DNA from 2 places in the Savagea faecisuis genome. Region 2 is predicted to be linked to the other one. Evidence: predicted binding sites of a transcription regulator. Region 2 holds the regulator's gene; the other holds the start of a gene.
The links. Region 2 encodes CtsR, which represses protease genes until heat stress. Its sites were predicted from a motif close to ATGGTCAATAAAGGTCAAACA; they were not measured.
Positions count from the first base shown of each region.

Region 1: a site for CtsR is predicted at 2,374-2,394, ahead of clpP (ATP-dependent Clp endopeptidase proteolytic subunit ClpP). Genes of this name have one in related genera too.

Region 1 is NZ_JBHTJF010000041.1:38,484-42,881, reverse strand. It holds gene ACFQ0V_RS12055 (LysR family transcriptional regulator) at 1-360, shown strand, start outside; gene ACFQ0V_RS12050 (MerR family transcriptional regulator) at 323-1,162, opposite strand; gene hpaD (3,4-dihydroxyphenylacetate 2,3-dioxygenase) at 1,242-2,228, opposite strand; gene clpP (ATP-dependent Clp endopeptidase proteolytic subunit ClpP) at 2,489-3,085, shown strand; gene ACFQ0V_RS12035 (HPr family phosphocarrier protein) at 3,169-3,426, opposite strand; gene whiA (DNA-binding protein WhiA) at 3,441-4,385, opposite strand.
Region 2 is NZ_JBHTJF010000034.1:208,720-213,117, reverse strand. It holds gene bioB (biotin synthase BioB) at 1-1, shown strand, start outside; gene ACFQ0V_RS10530 (hypothetical protein) at 144-1,841, shown strand; gene ACFQ0V_RS10525 (CtsR family transcriptional regulator) at 1,980-2,438, shown strand; gene ACFQ0V_RS10520 (UvrB/UvrC motif-containing protein) at 2,539-3,081, shown strand; gene ACFQ0V_RS10515 (protein arginine kinase) at 3,071-4,117, shown strand; gene ACFQ0V_RS10510 (ATP-dependent Clp protease ATP-binding subunit) at 4,201-4,398, shown strand, end outside.

The DNA of each region.
Region 1 (4,398 bases), on a different contig from region 2:
TTAGAAACAATCGCAGAATATCCACTCCTTCTCCTCCATAGAATGCGAGGGATCGGACAATATGAAATTATCGTCAATCAATTTGATCAACTCGGCTTACATCCGAATATTTTATGCGAGTCTCCGAATATCGATATGTTGCTCGGTCTCGTCAGTGAAGGGATGGGTATTACGATTATCCCCGCCTCTTCTTTATTGAAGTTCCATAAAGATAATTTCATCGTCTTGCCAATTTCAAACATGTCGATTTATTCTGAGCCTGCTGTTATATGGAAGAAGACGAATATTTTATCGGCGAGTACGAAATACTTTATTGAACAGCTCACTCAACAGGAAGTTCCGCAATCGGCACTGAAATAACAGATAAATGTTCTTTCGGGTCATCTGAAATAAATTGATCGATGAGGACGCGTATCATATAAGGCCCGATCGGTTGAACTTGCTCTTTCGCAATGTAATGTTTTAATGTTTCGTAATATGTTCGCGCTTCAGCGTGCCCGCCACGAAAATAAATCGTCGCATACGTTCCTTCCACTAATTCGGATACCGCATCTAAATAAAGAACAGGAAGGCGATCTTCCACTTCTAAAACGTAAAAAATTGAGTCATACGTTAATGTGGTATCTTCCATCTGCTCTTCCGAAATGACTAAACCGATCTTTCCGACGAATACGGATATGAAATGATCGGTTTTTTCTTTTAACGTGCGAAGCGCAATTTCTAAATCATAAATGGATGTAATCTCGCTTTTGAAGTTGAGCGTATGACGTTTCGGGATGTATTCGAGAAGCGGTTCGTTTAATTGATCGAATTGTTGAAGGCGCTTTAATTCATGCATGCGTAAATCAATCGTCTTTTGGACGTAATGAAGTTCTTCAATTTTCGCTCGGTTAATATCGCTATACATTTCCATCGTTTCGATAAAACCTTCTAAATTTCGTTCATGTAGTTGTTCTTTAATCTCTTCTAATGTTAAGCCGACCGTTTTTAAATAGTTAATGAAGTCGAGTTGTTTAAATTGCTCAGCGGAGTAGTAACGATATCCGTTGTCCTCATTCACTTCGATCGGCTTAAACAGATCAATCTCATCGTAATAGCGAAGTGTTTTCGGATTCATATTGTGCAGCTTCGCCATTTGACCGATTGTAAAATGTGCATTCATCACGCTTCCCTCCATTTGTATCTATTATAGCCCTTACCATAAAGAAAAGCCTCCAAATTTCTCATTTGGAGGCTCGTTTTTATTTCTTTTTATTGTGAGCGAGTTCTTCGATTGGGAGGTATTCTCCTGTTAAAATATCTTCAACTGGAACGGCTTCTTCTGTCCAGCTTTTCGGTGGCATCGCACCCCAGAATGTTGCACGTTGTGGGTGATCTAAATTCCATTTCACTGGCTCCCAGTCTGGGTCGTTCGTGAAGTAGTCACCTGTGTAAAGTTCCATACGGTTGCCGTCTGGATCGCGAACGTATACGAAGAATGCGTTCGATGTTCCGTGACGTCCTGGTGAACGCTCAATATTTGCATAGTAGCCGAGTGCTGCTAAATGGTCACATGCGTCGAGAATTGATTTCGCATCGTCCATCCAGAAGCCTGTATGGTGGAAGCGTGGTCCACGGTCGCTAATGAGTGCGAGGTCGTGAACGCTTGGCTTACGGTGCATCCAAGCTGCCCACATCGCTTCTTTATCTTCTGAAATTGTTTTCACTGTATATTCTGATGTACGGAAACCTAAGTTTTCTGCGTACCAATCGTATAAATCATCAATGTTCGTAATTAAGCAGTTTGCGTGGTCGATACGTTTAATTTTCACATTCCCTTGTAAATGATACTTCTGCAACATGCGCTCTGCTTTGTCCATTTCGAAGAAGAACTCTACCGGAATACCTCCTGGATCTTGAATGCGGAGTGCACGGCCTTGTCCTTTTTCTTCGCCTGGCTCTAACCAACGTTTTTTCACGCCGAGCTCTGTGAATAATTTATCGAGTTCATCTAAATCACTGTCAGCGCTTACACGATATGCGATATGTTTTAAGCTAGCACGTTCGCCTTTCGTCAATACTAAACAATGGTGGTTTGCATCTTCTAACGCACGTAAATAAATGTGATTGTCATCCGATTCAGTCTCGATGAATCCGAGTCCTTCACAATAAAAATGACGTGCACGATCTAAATCTGTTACTGTCACTTCTGCGTGGTGAAGTCGGACAATATCAAATGGTTTTTTCATAATTCATTACCCCCTTGAATGATTGTATATTTACTATAAACCTTCCAGTAGGTGTAAGGTCAATACTTTTGTCCATATTTTATTCACATTTCTAAAAAGTCGGATTATTTTATGAATCTCCTCTATTTTTTCGTGCGATGCATTTCTTTTGACCTTCATTGACCATAGGTGTATGATACGTATAAAGCTAGTACTTGAGCACTTCTTTCTATATAATAAAAAAGATAGTGTTCGAGTTATTCAAAAGGAGGAACTACTACATGAACTTAATTCCAACAGTTATTGAACAGACGAGCCGTGGTGAGCGTGCTTACGACATTTACTCACGTCTTTTGAAAGACCGCATCATTATGCTTGGTAGCGGAATCGACGATAACGTAGCAAACTCAATCGTGGCACAACTTCTCTTCTTAGAAGCAGAAGATCCAGACAAAGATATTTCAATCTATATTAACTCACCTGGCGGAAGCATTACAGCAGGTATGGCGATTTACGATACGATGCAGTTTATTAAACCAGATATTCAAACCATTTGTATCGGTATGGCTGCTTCTATGGGTGCATTTTTATTAACAGCGGGTACGAAAGGCAAACGTTTTGCTCTTCCAAACGCTGAAGTGATGATTCACCAACCACTCGGTGGCGCACAAGGTCAAGCGACTGAAATCGACATCGCTGCAAAACGCATCTTGTTCTTACGCGACAAATTAAACCGAATTATGGCAGAACGTACGGGTCAACCGTTAGAAGTGATCGAGAAAGATACAGATCGCGATAACTTCATGACAGCTGAACGTGCTCTCGAATACGGTTTAATCGACCACATCGTAGAACGTCACGACGAAAAAATGGCATAAAACAAATAAAATCCTGAATCGAGCATTCGCTCTGTTCAGGATTTTTTTCATTAAGAAAGGATACGCATTTTGCGTACTCTCACTTATTCTTCTGACTCGACAAGTTCGCGCAATTCTTCCAATGCTTTCTCTTCGTCGGCACCTTCTGCTAAAAGTTTAATTGTCGTTCCACGTGCAATCGCCAAGCTCATGACGCCCATAATACTTTTCGCGTTGACGCGTCGTCCGTCCTTTTCTAAAAAAATGTCAGAAGCAAATCGATTTGCTACTTGAACGAATAATGCCGCTTGTCTTGCTTGTAAACCTGTCTTCATTTGAACTGTTGTCTCTATCTCTCGCATGTCGTCTTTCCTCCTCATCTTACACTTCCATGTTCTTTTAAATTGTTCGCAATTTCTTCGATTTTTCGTAAGCGATGGTTAATTCCAGATTTGCTGACGGGTCCGCCTGAAATCATTTCGCCGAGCTCTTTTAACGTGACATCTTGATGTTCTACTCGTAGACGTGCTACTTCTTGTAGTCGTTCCGGCAGTTCATCGATGCCGATCGTTCGCTCAATTAATTTAATATTTTCAACTTGTCGCTGCGCTGCGCTAATCGTCTTATTTAAATTCGCTGTTTCACAATTGACAAGGCGGTTCACGCTATTTCGCACGTCACGAATGATGCGGACGTCCTCAAATTTCATAAGCGCTACGTAGGCTCCGACAATTCCGAGAAAGTCGGAAATTTTCTCAGCTTCTTTCAAATAGGCGATGTAGCCTTTTTTACGTTCGATTGACTTCGCATTTAAATCGTACACGTTCATCAAATCGACGAGCGCTTTGCTCTGTTCTTCATATACTGAAAAAATTTCTAAATGATACGATGATGTTTCAGGATTGTTAACCGAACCTCCCGCTAAAAATGCCCCTCGTAAATAAGAACGTTTACAACAATCATCTTGAATTAACTTTGGATCAATTTCATTTTGAAATTGAAATCCTTCTTTTAAAATACTTAGCTGTTCTAATATTTTTTTCGCATCTTTACGTATGCGACAAATGTACACATTATTTTTTTTCAAACGCATTTTGCGGCGGACGAGCAGTTCGACCTCCACTTGATACAATGCTTTTAAATTAGAGTACATCCGCCTCGCAATTGCTGCGTTTTCAGTTTGAATGTCTAAACTCAACTGTTTATTGGACAAAGATAGAACACCATTCATTCGAATGAAAGCAGCTGTTTCTGCTTTTAAGCAACATTCGTCTGCTTCGATTTGCGTTAATTCTTTCTTCGTTTTTGAAGCGAATGACAATTGAATTTCTCCC
Region 2 (4,398 bases):
AGTAGTCACTTTGCTACTTTTTGATAGAGATACACCCCTTACTTAAAATGACCTTTTGCCCAAGGTCATTTTTTTGTGTTGAAAATGAAACTATCGGGTATTTCATACGTAAAAGAGATACTAGAAGAAAGAGGGGATTTTTCATGACACAACTCATTCTATTTTCAATTATTGTCGGCCTCCTATTAGCTGCTTTAATGACGCCGTTTCTTCCGAAAAAAAGAAAGAATGAAGAGGAAATTGTGCGACGCCATCAACCAGTGAAATGGTTCATCGGCTATGCGATAATTTATTCAATTGCTATATTTATTTTTTACTATGTGACGAATTTAGATCGTAATTTATCATCGCTTTGGTTAATCGTCTTAATTTTTGCGATTCTTGGAGCGACAGTCGCACAAGAAGTCGAGAAAAAAGTGAAAGGCGTGATCGCGCTTCTCGCACTCGGGTTCGGAGTTTATATATTAAGTGCGCCTGTTTGGAATGCAGACGAGAAATATGCTGCTGTTGAAATGGAAGAACAAGTTGAAATTACACCATTTGACGAAACGAAAAAACCAGCGAGCGTTCCACCGCAATTTGTCCGCAATAAAATGAAAAAAGCATTCGGTCAAGTGCCAAATACGAGTTATTATGAACTCGGAAATTTACAAATTCAAAAAGTGAACGGGGAATTTGTTTATATTGCACCTGTCGAATTTTCAGGACTCTTTAAATGGTGGAACGGTAAAACAGTACCGGGCTACTTTACGATGAGTGCGACAGATTCGGCAGACAATCCACGCTTTGTAAAAGCGGAAATGACGTACACACCATCTGCATATTTCGGCAAACAAGTGGAACGTCATATGCGAATGGATCACCCAGAGCTCATTTATTACGGAAAAGCACAACTGGAAGTCGATGATGACGGAAAACCGTTCTACATCGCTTCATATGGAAAGTTCATTACAGCACGGGATGGATTTGACGTGCAAGGAATCGTCATGGTCGATACGGAAACGGGGAAAACGACGAAATATGCTTTGTCTGAAATTCCAGAGTTTATCGACGGCGCCGTATCGCCTGAAGCGGTCAGTTTACAAAATAGTTATTACGGAAAATACGTACACGGATTTTTCAACTCTTTATTCGGTAAAAAAGATGTGAAAATTCCTTCTGATGAAGGGGTAGAAGCGAGTGTGAACCCGGTCTTTGACGAAACAGGTCACATGTATTACTTCACTGATTTTACAAGTCCGAAAGAAGAAGTTGATTCGATGCTCGGGTATGCGTTAACGGATGCGCGAACAGGAGAGGCGATTTACTATACGGGGAATTTAGAAGAGTCTTACATGGATTCTGAAGGAGCCCTTCAAATTGTCGAGAAGAAATTTATCGAAAAGAAATGGCTCGGCGAAATGCCGGTCTTGTACAATTTTTACGGTGAAGCGAGCTGGCTCGTGCCCGTCCTCGACTCCAATGGCTTTTTGCAAAACTACTTCATCGTGTCGGCAGCGAACCCTGAAATATCTGTCTATGCGAATTCACCAAATGAAGCGTTAAAGCTTTACAAAACAGCTTTACAACGTGGAGGAAGCACAGTAGAAGGAACTTCTAACGCAGAAGTGAAAGAAGCGACAATCACGGTCGAACGAGTTTTTAAAGAGCGAGTAAACGAAGCGACGATCATTAGTGTATTAGCGACGAACGGTCAAAACTATCTCATTTCAACAGAATCTGCTCCACTCGGCGTCTACGTTGAAAAAGGAGATGTGTTACGCGTTCAATATGCGGATACAGGAGATTTCTTCTTACCTGTTCAAACGTTTGAAAACACAACGATTTCAATAACTGAATAAAAGATAAACATTGACGCGGTCGCTCATGAAGAGGCCGTGTCTTTTTGACAATCACGATACGAATGAGTTGCGACGTCATGTAAAAAAGAATATAATTAAGTCAAAGATAGTCAAAGTCAGCAGAGAGAAGGTGATCGAATGAAAAACATTACAGACATCATCGAACAATATTTAAAGGCGATATTGGAAGAAGACGATGGTGCGATTGAAATTAAACGCAATGAAGTTGCAGAAAAGTTTCAATGTGTCCCTTCGCAAATTAACTATGTCATTAATACGCGTTTCACAATTGAGCGCGGATACGCAGTGGAATCGAAGCGTGGTGGGGGTGGATATATACGAATTTATCAAATTCAACTCCATTCAAAAAAAGACGTGTTAGATCACGCTTTAGAAATGTTAGGACGAAGCGCTTCTTACGGAGTAGTGGAAGATGTCATGTATATGCTATTGAAAGAAGAGATTGTGACGGAGCGGGAAGCGAGGATGTTATTAGCAGGCGTTTCGCGGGCGATATTAGATTCATCTTTACCGAATGCGGACGAATGGCGAGCGAAAATTGTTCATTCGATGATTGAAACATTATATTATCGATGATTTTTCACATATTGCTTAAGTTTTATGGAACAGTTCTTTATACTGAATGTATACGTTTTCAAAATAGAAAGACAATTCGAATAAAGGGGTGGTTTTCCTTATGTTATGCGATAGCTGTCAAGCGAGAGAAGCGACTGTTTTTGTAACGAAAGAAACGATGGACGGACGAAAAGAATACCAACTATGTGAAAAATGTGCTTTCGAATCGAATGAAGGACAAGATTCGATGCAAGCGCAACCGATGACGATGCAACAATTTTTAGGAAATTGGTTCGGTCAACCGGAAACGGTAAGTAAAGTGCGACCTTATCATGAGGCGTCAATTCTTTGTACGAACTGCCAAATGTCATATGAACAGTTTTTGAAAAAAGGCCGTTTCGGTTGTGAGCAATGTTACGAAACATTTAGCGAGCAATTACCGAATGTATTTAACAAATTACACAACGGACATGAACGGCATATTGGAAAGGTGCCAGCTTATTATCCAGAGGCGTTCGCTTTAGAGCGCAAAATTAAAGAAGTGCGCGAACAGATGAATGAAGCGGTGAAAGAGGAGCGCTTTGAAGATGCGGCGATGCTGCGTGACGAAGCGATTCGACTTGAAACACAATTGAGTAGCGGAGGTGATTCTCATGACAATTGAACGATTTATCGATAATGCTTCTACAGGTTGGATGCAAGGTGGCGGAGAACAATCAGATATCGTCATGTCAACGAGAATTCGTCTCGCGCGCAACATTCAAGGGATTAAGTTTCCGACGATGTTTACACAAGAAGATGCGATGGAAGTGCGCAGACGCGTCCGTGAAGCTTTACGAGAAGAAGTGCACGAATGGATTGATATGAATGAAATTTCGGCTTTAGAACGTCAAGTGCTCGTCGAGAAACATATTATTAGTCGGGACTTAGCGAGTAAAAAAGAGATCGGCTCTGTCGCATTAAGTGAAGATCAAAAACAAAGCATTTTAATTAACGAAGAAGACCATTTGCGCATCCAATGCATTTATCCAGGTTTGCAGCTAGAGCGTGCTTATGAACAAGCAGAACTTGTAGATCATTATTTAGAAGGACCGCTAAAATTTGCATTTGATGGTGAATTTGGATATTTGACGAGTTGTCCTTCTAATACAGGTACAGGAATGCGTGCTTCGGTCATGATGCATTTGCCTGCTTTAACGATTACACGTCAAATGGAACGCGTCATTCCAGCTATTTCACGTTTAGGAATTGTCGTGCGTGGTAGTTACGGAGAAGGCAGTGAAGCGCCAGGCAATATTTATCAAATTTCTAACCAAATTACGCTCGGCAAAACGGAGCATGAAATTTTGCAAGAGTTGAAGCATATCGTTATGCGTTTAATTTCTCACGAACGCCGTTCACGTGATATGTTGCTACAACAGTCACGTATAGCACTTGAAAATAAGTTGTTCCGTTCGTTAGGAACGATCACATATGCGAGATTATTACCATCTACTGAAGCTGCCAAATGTTTATCAGACGTTCGTCTCGGAATCGATCTCGGATTAATTCAAGATGTCGACATGTCGATTTTGAACGAATTGATGGTGTTCATGCAACCTGCTTTTCTTCAGCAATATGCAGATGCAGAGTTAAATGCAGATCAACGCGACATGTTCCGTGCAAAACTTTTCCGAGAAAGACTGCAAATGAAAAAGTGAGCGGATATTTTGTAAAAGGTATCTTTTTCTCATATAATTGAATTAGTCAAAGAAGGTCAAAAGGATAAAAAGGAGAGATCTATATGATGTTTAACCGATTTACGCAAAGAGCACAACGTGTACTCCAATTGGCACAAGAAGAGGCCATTCGCTTAAAACATGAAGCGATCGGGACAGAACATATTTTACTCGGTCTCATTCGTGAAGGAGAAGGACTTGCGGCAAAAGCGCTTGAAGCGATTGATGTCGATTTAAATACAATAGAACAAGGTGTTGAACAA